DNA from 2 places in the Mesorhizobium sp. B1-1-7 genome. Region 2 is predicted to be linked to the other one. Evidence: predicted binding sites of a transcription regulator. Region 2 holds the regulator's gene; the other holds the start of a gene.
What was found. The regulator LexA, encoded in region 2, represses DNA repair genes until DNA is damaged. The targets are predictions, from matches to a motif close to TGTTCNNNNTGTGTTCNG.
Positions count from the first base shown of each region.

Region 1: a site for LexA is predicted at 3,075-3,092, ahead of parE (DNA topoisomerase IV subunit B). Genes of this name have one in related genera too.

Region 1 covers NZ_VFWQ01000012.1:52,093-57,276, reverse strand. Annotated here, with positions in the region: gene FJ978_RS21110 (FUSC family protein) at 1-843, opposite strand, end outside; gene parE (DNA topoisomerase IV subunit B) at 948-3,005, opposite strand; gene cpaB (Flp pilus assembly protein CpaB) at 3,263-4,162, shown strand; gene FJ978_RS21095 (type II and III secretion system protein family protein) at 4,194-5,184, shown strand, end outside.
Region 2 covers NZ_VFWQ01000001.1:208,976-214,159, reverse strand. Annotated here, with positions in the region: gene FJ978_RS01045 (ABC transporter substrate-binding protein) at 1-542, opposite strand, end outside; gene FJ978_RS01040 (GntR family transcriptional regulator) at 693-1,466, shown strand; gene FJ978_RS01035 (pyridoxal-phosphate dependent enzyme) at 1,463-2,278, shown strand; gene lexA (transcriptional repressor LexA) at 2,814-3,566, shown strand; gene FJ978_RS01025 (ComEC/Rec2 family competence protein) at 3,560-5,184, opposite strand, start outside.

The sequences.
Region 1 (5,184 bases), on a different contig from region 2:
AAGCAGCTGCAACTCCGAGCGCACCGGAATGAGCGCTGCGTTCTTCGGCGCGGCGTGCGAATGCAGCGCACGCGCGGCCGAGAGTGCCGACAGCAATTGCCCGATGGTGCGCCGCACGGGATGGGCGCGCGGCGCGAAGCTCGGCGCCTCGAGCCTTGCATAGGCGCGCATCTCGCCAAGTGTCTGGGTGTCGGCGACCAGCTTCCTGTGCAGGCCGGAAAGCGTTGCCGGATCGCCGCCGGAGAACGCACCGCCGGCATAGGTCGCAAGATCGATGATGCAGCGCTTCAGCCGCGAGATGATGGCGTCACTGGCCAGCTTGGGCAGGATCAGCCGGCTTGTCAGGCCGGCGCAGACAATGCCGATCACGATCTCGGCACAACGCGCGACCGCGAGGTCCACGACCAGATGCGGCTGCCCGAAGGCGGGCAGGCCGATGATCATGGCGGTGTAGCCGGCAAGTGCCGCACCATAGGCTTCGGGATTGCGCAGCAGCGACGAGACGAAGGTGCAGATGCCGATCCAGACCGCGAGCACCGTCACCAGCACCCAGGGGCCGGTGCCGAACGCGGTGGTGATGCCGATTGCCGCGACGCCGCCCACAAGCGTGCCGAGCAGCCGGTAAAGGCCCTTTGCCAGCACCATGCCGGCGACCGGCTGGGCAACGATGAAAACCGTCATCATCGCCCATTGCGGGTGGTCGAGCTTCAGTGCATAGGCGGCCAGAAGCGCGATCAGGCCGGCCGAAACAGTTCTAAGGGCGAAAATCCAGTCCGAACGCGTCGGCTGCGTCAGCCCGGCCAGATTGGTGTCGAAATAGTCCTTCAGCCGCACCCAGATCACATGCTGGTCTCCGTCTCGGAAGCGCGAGCAAGAGTAATTCCAGGAAAAGTGTGAAACGGTTTCCGTCCGGAATTACGTCAAACAAGAAATAGACCGGCGGGCGGCTAGATATCCAGCACTTCCGCCTCGGCGAATTCGGCACGTTCCTGGATGAAGCGGAAGCGGGCTTCCGGCTTGGTGCCCATCAGCTCATCGACCCTGTCCTTGGTGGCCGAATCGATTTCGTTCACATCGACCCTGAGAAGTGTGCGCTTCCTCGGGTCCATCGTCGTCTCCTTGAGCTGTGCGGCCATCATCTCGCCCAGGCCCTTGAAGCGGCCAAGCTCGACCTTGCCGCGCCCGGTGAATTCGGTGCGCAGCAGCTCGTCCTTGTGCGCGTCGTCGCGGGCATAGGCGACCTTGCCGCCCTGCCTGATCGAGTACAGCGGCGGGACCGCGAGATAGAGGTGTCCACCACGCACCAGCGCCGGCATCTCCTGGTAGAAGAAGGTGATCAGCAGCGAGGCAATGTGGGCGCCGTCGACGTCGGCGTCCGTCATGATGATGACGCGGTCATAGCGCAAATCCTCATCGCGGTACTTCGATCGCGTGCCGCAGCCGAGCGCCTGGATCAGGTCCGATATCTGCTGGTTGGCGGCCAGCTTGTCGTTGCCGGCGCTGGCGACGTTGAGGATTTTGCCGCGCAGCGGCAGCACCGCCTGGCTGGCGCGGTCGCGTGCCTGCTTGGCCGAGCCGCCGGCCGAGTCACCTTCGACGATGAAGAGTTCGGCACCGGCGGCGGCGTTCTGGGTGCAGTCGGCCAGCTTGCCCGGCAGGCGCAGCTTGCGCACCGCGCTCTTGCGCGACACTTCCTTTTCCTGGCGCCGGCGCACCCGTTCATCGGCGCGCGCGATCACCCATTCGAGCAGCTTGGAGGCTTCCTGCGGATTGTCGGCCAGCCAATGATCGAACGGATCGCGGATCGCGGTCTCGACAATGCGGATGGCCTCGATCGTCGCCAGCCTGTCCTTGGTCTGGCCGACGAATTCCGGCTCGCGGATAAACACCGACAGCATGCCCGCCGCCGAGATCATGACGTCTTCCGAGGTGACGATCGAGGCGCGCTTGTTGCCGACGAGCTCGGCATAGGCGCGCAGGCCCCGCGTCAGCACATTGCGGAAACCGGCCTCGTGCGTGCCGCCTTCACCGGTCGGGATGGTGTTGCAGTAGGAATTGACGAAGCCGTCGCCGCCGAACCAGGTCACCGCCCATTCGAGCGAGCCATGGCCGCCTTGCTTGTCGCTCTTGCCGGCGAAGATTTCGCGCGTCACCTGGAAATCGTCGCCCAGCGATGCCTTGAGATAGTCCTTCAGTCCGCCGGGGAAATGGAATTCCGCCTTGGCCGGCGTCTGGTCCTTTTCCTTGATCAGCGACGGATCGCAGGTCCAGCGGATCTCGACACCACCGAACAGATAGGCCTTCGAGCGCGTCATGCGGTAAAGCCGCGCCGGCTCGAACGCAGCGCCCTTGCCGAAGATCTGCTCGTCGGGGTGGAAGCGGATCTTGGTGCCGCGCCGGTTGTGGACTTCGCCAAGATGCTCGAGGCCGCTGACCGGGACGCCGCGCGAGAATCTCTGCCGATAAAGCTGGCGGCCACGCGCGACCTCGACCTCGAGATGATCCGACAGCGCGTTGACCACGGATACGCCGACACCGTGCAGGCCGCCTGAGGTCTCGTAGACCTTGGAATCGAACTTGCCGCCCGAATGCAGCGTCGTCATGATCACTTCGAGCGCAGGTTTCTTGAATTTCGGGTGCGGATCGACCGGAATGCCGCGGCCATTGTCGGTGACGGAGAGATAGCCGTCGGCCGAAAGCTCGACATCGATGAAAGTGGCGTGGCCGGCAACCGCCTCGTCCATCGAATTGTCGATGACCTCGGCGAACAGATGGTGCATCGCCTTGTCGTCGGTGCCGCCGATATACATGCCCGGCCGGCGCCGTACCGGCTCCAGGCCTTCCAGCACCTCGATGTCGGCGGCGCTGTAGCTCTCCGAACCGTCGCGGCTTGCCGCCGGCCGCTTGGCTGCCGCCTGCACCAGCGGATCCGCCGGGCGCGCCGGCGCGCGGACCGGCTGCGGTTGCTTGTCCAGATCGCCGAAAAGGTCGTTGTTGTCGTCCATGCCTGCCATAGGTCCGGTGCTGCGAATCACCCGCCGATACTGCCACGCTTTTCAGCGCCAAGCGACGGAGGTTCCTGTTACGTTCGGGGATCCGGCCCGTCTTATCCTAAAACCATTCGATAACCAAGCGGGCGGAAATAGGTCGAATGCCGTCGTTCTGCGTTCCTGATTCTTTAACAATGCCGCTTAGCGTGTGCCCAACATAACAAGAAACTACGGGCATCAGGGGTTTGGGCGTGAGGGGCAAGGCCATAACGATGATCGGTATCGCCGCCGTTTTCGGCGCGATCTCGATCTTTGCCGCGGATTTCTGGGTCAAAAGCCAGGCCGATGCCCAGGAGAAGACGGCCTCGATCGTCGCTCCGGCCCCGCCCAAGATCGAATTCAAGACGATCGTGGTGGCCAACGCTCCGTTGCGCTACGGCATGGAACTCGATCGCACGAAGCTCATCGAAATTCCCTGGCCGCAAGATTCGCTGCCGCAGGGCGCCTTTGCCACGATCGATGGGCTGCTCGGCGAAGGCGGCCGCGTCGTGCTGTCGCCGATCGAGGTCAACGAACCGGTGCTGCTCACCAAGCTGTCGGGGCCGAACGGCCGCGCGACGCTTTCCAACATGCTGACGCCCGGGATGCGGGCGGTCACCATCCGCACCGATGAGATCGCCGGTGTCGGCGGCTTCGTCACGCCGGGCGACCGCGTCGATGTCGTGCTGACGCGCGATGCCGGTGAAATCCAGGAGGTCGCCAAGAACGCGCAAGGGGCGGCCGGTTCGACCATCACTTCCGAAATCGTCGTCGCCGACGCCAAGGTGCTGAGCGTCGGCCAGGGCGCCGACGAGCGCCAGACGGCGCCGCAGATCGCCAATTCCGTGACCCTCGAGGTGACGACCGAGGGCGCCCAGAAAGTGGCGCTTGCCCGCACCGTCGGAACGCTGTCGCTGTCGCTTCGCTCAGCCAGCGAAGGCGGCGACGGCAAGAACGGCGTCACCACCATCTCCTCCTTTGGCGGATCGGTGGCGTCCAAGGCGCAGGCCACGGCCGGCTCGTTATTCGATGCCATGACCAAGGAGCCGGAGAAGCCGAAATTCAAGACGGTCATCGTGACGCGTGGCACGAAGGCCGAGGAATACCAGGTTCCGGCGCGGGACCAGAAGTAAAAGGCCGGTGGGGACCGGGTGGGACGGGACAATGCTGATGCGTACCCTATATGGAATGACGGGCCGGTCGTGCTTCGTGCGCGCCCTGGCGATGGCGGTTTCGCTGGCCGCGGGCGCGATGCTCGCCTTCGCCGGCGCGGCCAGGGCGGACAATGACATCGTCTATGTCTCGGCGACCAAGAATGCGTCGATAAAAGTCGCCAAGGGCAAGCCCAAGACGATCATCACGAGCGCGGCTTTCTACCAGATCGTCATCGGCGATCCCGAGATCGCCAACGTCAATCCGCTGACCGATAAATCCTTCTATGTGCTGGGCAACAATCTCGGCACCACCGGCATCGCGCTGTTCGACGACAAAAAGCAGCTTGTCGGGACCGTCGACATCGAGGTGACGCTCGACACCGACGAACTGGCGAACACCATCCGCGCCAGCGTGCCGGACGCCAAGATCAAGGTCGGCTCGGCCAATGGCCGCGTGGTGCTGTCGGGCGAGGCGGACGACGCTGTCGCCGCCGAGAAGGCAAACAAGATCGCCACCCGCTTTTCCGGCAACGAGGAGGTGATCAATTCGGTCAACATCTCGTCGTCGCAGCAAGTCCAGCTCAATGTCCGCTTCGTCGAGATCAACCGCCAGGCGGGCCAGGATCTGGGCGCAAAATACAGCGCCAATTTCGCCTACGGCTTCGGCGGACGCGATGTTTCGCTCGATCCCGGCACGGTGCCGGCGGCGGGAACCGGTGAAATCATCGGCCGGCTACTATCCAATGGCGTCTCCATCGATATCGCCATCAAGGCGCTGGAAGAGCGCGGCCTTGCCCGGCGGCTGGCGGAACCGAACCTTATCGCCCGTTCGGGCGAGACGGCGAGCTTCCTGGCCGGTGGCGAATTCCCGATTCCGGTTTCGGAGGACAACGGCAAGATCTCCGTCAGTTACAAGAAATACGGCGTCAGCCTGGACTTCAAGCCGACCGTGCTCAAGGACGGATTGGTCAGCCTGGACATCGCGCCGGAAGTCTCTTCGA
Region 2 (5,184 bases):
ATCAGGGCAACGTCGTTGGCCTCGCCCGGATTGTAAGGCACGCCGAAACGCTTGGCGTTCGGCAGAAGCTTCTTGGTGAAGGCCATTACCGCGGCGACGTCCTGCAGATCGGTGGCGCCGGTCATGCCTTCGTCGCCTGCGTCCCACGACGGCACCAGCTTGGCCGCCACCGGGTCGGTGACCGCGGCAAAGACGATCGGAATGCCGGAGCCCGCGAGCGCCTTCTTGGCGATCTGCGAGACCGGCGTGGTGATGGTGTAGATCAGCTTGGGCTGCTCGGCCTGCAGCTTGGCGATCATCTGCGGCACCAGCGATGCATCGAAATTAGTATGGCTCTCCGTGTAGACGACGTCCTTGCCCTCGACGAAGCCATTGTCCGTCAGCGCCTTCTTGAAGCCGGCTATGGCGGCGTTCAATTGCGGATGCTCGCCGAAATTGGCGATGCCGATACGTATCTGATCGGCCGCGGCGCTGCCGGCGCTGACCATCAATGCGCCTGCCAGAGCCAATCCCGACAGCCAAGCGGATTTAGACTTCAACATCATTTCCTCCCAGATTTGATCAGCGCCGCCTCGGGGCACCTCCAGCGATCATGGTCAGTCCATCGGCGCATGTCAAACATTATATATAATTCTTGCCATCACCGACCATCATATATAATTTCTCCAATGGCAGAGAACGAATGGATCGCGATGCAGGACCAGAAGAACTCCACCAAGACGGAAGCCGCCTACCAGCTTCTGCGGCGCGATATCCTCACCACCCGTCTCATGCCGGGTGCCCCGCTCAAGCTCAGCGCCCTGCGCGGCATCTATGGAGTTGGCTGGACGCCGCTGCGCGAAGCATTGTCGCGGCTCGAAGCCGAACGCCTGGTCACCGCCATCAGCAATCGCGGCTTCGCGGTCGCCCCCGTATCCCGGGCCGAACTTGAGGATCTGGCGCGCGCGAGGATGGTCGTCGAGATACCGCTCTTCCAGGAATCGATGGAGAAAGGCGGCCGGGAGTGGGAAGACGCGGTTGTCACCGCGCACTACCGGCTCGCCCGCTGCAAGACCGCGGTGGACGACCCATCGGATGCCGCCGTCGACCAGTGGGACGAGAACCACGAGGCTTTTCATGCCGCGCTGCTGAGCGCTGCGACATCCAGCTGGCTGTTGCGGTTTCGCTCGACGATCTCGGACCAGCTGCGCCGGCACCATCGCTTTCTTGGGCTGGCGCCGACATTGCGGGCGGCGGCCGGCCTCAAGGACGGCTACGAAGAGGCCATGAACGCGCTGCGCGAGGCGATGGCGATCGAGCACCACACGGCGATCATGGAAGCCGCCCTGGACCGCGACGTCGAGCGGGCAAAAGCGCTGATGACGGCCCACATCGGTTATACGCTGCACGTCTATGTCCACAGCGAGGACGGCGACGCGAACAAGGACGTCGCGCGCGCCGGCAGCTTGAAAGCGGTTGCCGGATGATCTCGGCACCTCCGCATCGTCCGACGCTTGACGAGATTGCCGAAGCCCGCGATCGGCTGGCCGCCTGGCTGCCGCGCACCCCGCTGCTGCGCCTCGATCTTGGCCGTGCCGACCAGCGGATATTCCTCAAGCTCGAGACCCTGTCGCCGATCGGCGCCTTCAAGCTCAGGCCGGCGCTCAATGCCTTGCTTTCTCGTGACGCCGATGAGCTCAGGCTCGGTGTTGCGATCGTCAGTTCGGGCAACATGGCCTATGGGATGGCCTGGGCGGCTAGGGCTCTTGGCGTTCCGATGGCCGCCTACATGTATGCCGGCGCGCCGCAGACCAAGATCGACGGTGTCCGCCGTCTTGGCGGCGAGGTGCGCTTTGTCTCCCACGGGACCTGGTGGCGCTACATCACCGCGATCGAGCGGCCCGACATTGGCGAACTTCTCATCAATCCCGTTACCGATCAGGCGGTGCTGGCTGGCAATGGCACCATCGGCCTCGAGATTGTCGAGGATCTGCCGGATGTCGATTTCGTGCTGACGCCATATGGAGGCGGCGGCATGACGACCGGCGTTGCAAGTGCGCTCAAGGCCCTTCGTCCGCAGGCGAGGGTCTTTGCCGTCGAGGACGAGAACGCAGCGCCGGTGACCGCCGCACTGGCGGCCGGACGTATTGTCGAGATCGAGACACGGCCCTCCTTCATCAAGAGCATTGGCGGTCCCTCCCTGATCCCCGAACTGTGGCCGTTGGCGAACCAGCTCATCGACGGTGCCATCGCCGTCAGCCTGCAAGAGGTGACGGAGGCCATGCGGCTCCTGTTCTAGAAGGCCAAGGTCGTCGCCGAGGGCGCGGGCGCCGCCTCGCTGGCCGCGGCTCTCCGCAGCGAGCAGGCGACCGGCAACGTCGTCTGCGTCATCTCCGGCGGCAATATCGATGCGGAATCCTATGCGCAGGTGCTGGCCGGTGCGATCCCGCCAGCCTGATCCCGTACCTGCTTCCGAACCGGCGATTGTTGGCGTTTTGATTTCGTTTCGTTCACGGCAGGCAAGCCGATCGCAAGCGCGGAAATCGGCCTCGCCGGGCTCTGCCGTCGGCTGATGCCGAGCCATGTCGCAAGACAGGCCACAGGCTATTAACCAAACATTTCAATGCGGGCGACGGGCGGCAACGGGCGAAAAACCCCGATTTCCGGCCTGTCCGGGGCCGCAAATGATTTCGGCTCTCTTACCAAATTCACTAAACTTTAAACGGTTGCAGAACACAACTGGAACAGATAGTGTTTGTTCTGGGTTTGTTTTTCGATTCTGGATCAGAACCATTCTGGATCAAAACCCTTGTCCAGATGCCTTGGGGGCCGCCATGCTGACACGCAAGCAACATGAACTCTTGATGTTCATTCATGAACGGCTCAAGGAAAGCGGTATTCCGCCCTCCTTCGACGAGATGAAAGAGGCGCTCGACCTCGCCTCCAAATCAGGGATCCATCGCCTGATCACGGCGCTGGAGGAACGCGGCTTCATTCGCCGGCTGCCCAACCGGGCGCGTGCGCTGGAAGTGCTGCGGCTGCCGGATTCGATCGCGCCGGGCCTCAACGCGGCAAAGAAATTCTCGCCAAGCGTCATCCAGGGAAGTCTCGGCCAAGGCGGTCTCGGTCAGGGCAGCCTCGGCCGCCAGATCAAGCCGGCACCGTCGCGCTTTGCCGCTGCCGGCAATGACGACGATGCGGTTCCAGCGGTGTCCATCCCGGTCATGGGTCGCATCGCCGCCGGTGTGCCGATCGATGCCATCCAGCATCAGACGCATACCATCTCGGTGCCGCCGGACATGATCATGGGCGGCGAGCACTATGCGCTCGAGGTCAAGGGCGACTCGATGATCGAGGCCGGCATCTTCGATGGCGACACGGTCATTATCCGCAACGCCGATACGGCGAGCCCGGGCGAGATCGTCGTGGCGCTGGTCGACGAGGAGGAAGCGACCCTGAAGCGGTTTCGCCGCAAGGGTGCTTCGATTGCGCTTGAAGCCGCCAATCCGGCCTATGAGACGCGCATCTTCGGGCCGGACAGGGTCAAGGTGCAGGGCAAGCTCGTCGGGCTGATCAGGCGCTACTGAGCCGGCACGGCACTTGGCTTGTCAGGTTTGCGATAGGGCTCCAGGCCCCTCGCCTCGCGCGAAAATTTTCGCTGCGCGTGCCAGGGCCGATACGGGCTATCTACTGCGAAGCTGATGGTTGGCGGACCGGTGGCCGATTGGCGGTCGAAGAAGATGGCCGCACTGCCCTTGCGGGCGAGCTGCCGTTTGGTGACGACGAGAACCAGCGGATTGTGGCAAGAATCATAGGCCGTCGCGTCATTGACAATGATCAGGTCGGCGAAGCCACAGGCCTTCCAGGTATCCTTGCGGTCTTCGACATGCGCTATGATCGCACCGGACGGGTGCCTGGCGAGACAGACGCCGTCAGTGCAATAGAACGGCGCTCCCGGCGGGAGATTGACGGCATCGGCAATATCGAATTGTCCATCCGCCTTGTCGAACATCTCCGGCAGGATGATGGTTTCGGATCTCAGCGCGCGCTTCCAGTTGTCGACCGTGAATTCATTTGGCCGGGGCCGGCTGACCGCGAGTTCGCCGCCGCCGATCGGCAGCGCGACCAGCCGCGCATCTTCCGAGACCAGCACATCCGGCGGGCGCGTGTCGGACACCGCCAGCAAGCCGGCGAGCGCGAATGGAAGCGCTGCAAGCCGCAGCCACGTCGTCGCCATCGTCGCGATGACCAGGGCAATCGTCACCAGCAGCACGGATTGCTGTGAGATGAGCCCGACAGCATCGACCGGAGAGCGTTCCGATATCCACGCCGAAATGGCGATCATCGCGGTCAGGCCCTTGCCCATCAGGTAAAGGGATGGCGCATCCAGTCCGAACGGCATCAGCAGCGCGCTGGCAACGGCCAGGAACATCACCACCGACACGATCGGCATGACGGCCAGATTGGCGAACAGGCTGAGCGGCGACACCCGCTGGAAATGCCAGATGGCAAACAGCGCCGTGGCGCTGCCGGCGATGATGGAGGTCATGGCCAATCCGCCTGTCGCCAGCAGGAATTTTCGGGTCAGGAAACCGGGCAAGGAGCGCTTCGGCGGCGGCGGTCTGGTCTTTCCCGCACGGTGATCCGCCCAGCCCGCATAGGCGCCAACCAGGGCCGCGGTCGCAGCGAACGACATCTGGAAGCTCGGACCGACCACCTCATGCGGCGAAACCAGGATGACGGCGATCGCCGAGATCGCAAGATTGCGCATGGTCAGCGCCGCGCGATCGAACAGGACGGCAATCAGCATCACCGCCAGCATGATGAAGCTGCGCTCGGCGGCGACGACGACGCCGGAGATGACGAGATAGGCGGCGATCGACAAAAGTGCGGCCGCGGCCGCGTATTTCTTCACCGGCCGGCGCGCGGAAAAGTCGGGGAACAACGCGAAGGCGCCGCGCAGCAGACCCATGATGGTGCCGGCGACCAGCGCCATGTGCAGTCCCGAAATGGAGATGATGTGATAGATGCCGGTGCGCCGCATCGCTTCGTTGATTTCGTCGGGGATGCCGGCGCGCACGCCGACGATCAACGCCGCCGCGATCTCGCCTTCGGCGCCGCCGACGCTGCCCCTGATATGGTCGGCAATGGCTTCGCGGGCGTTTTCTATCGCTGAGGAAAGGCGGGCCGACAGCGGCATGCCAC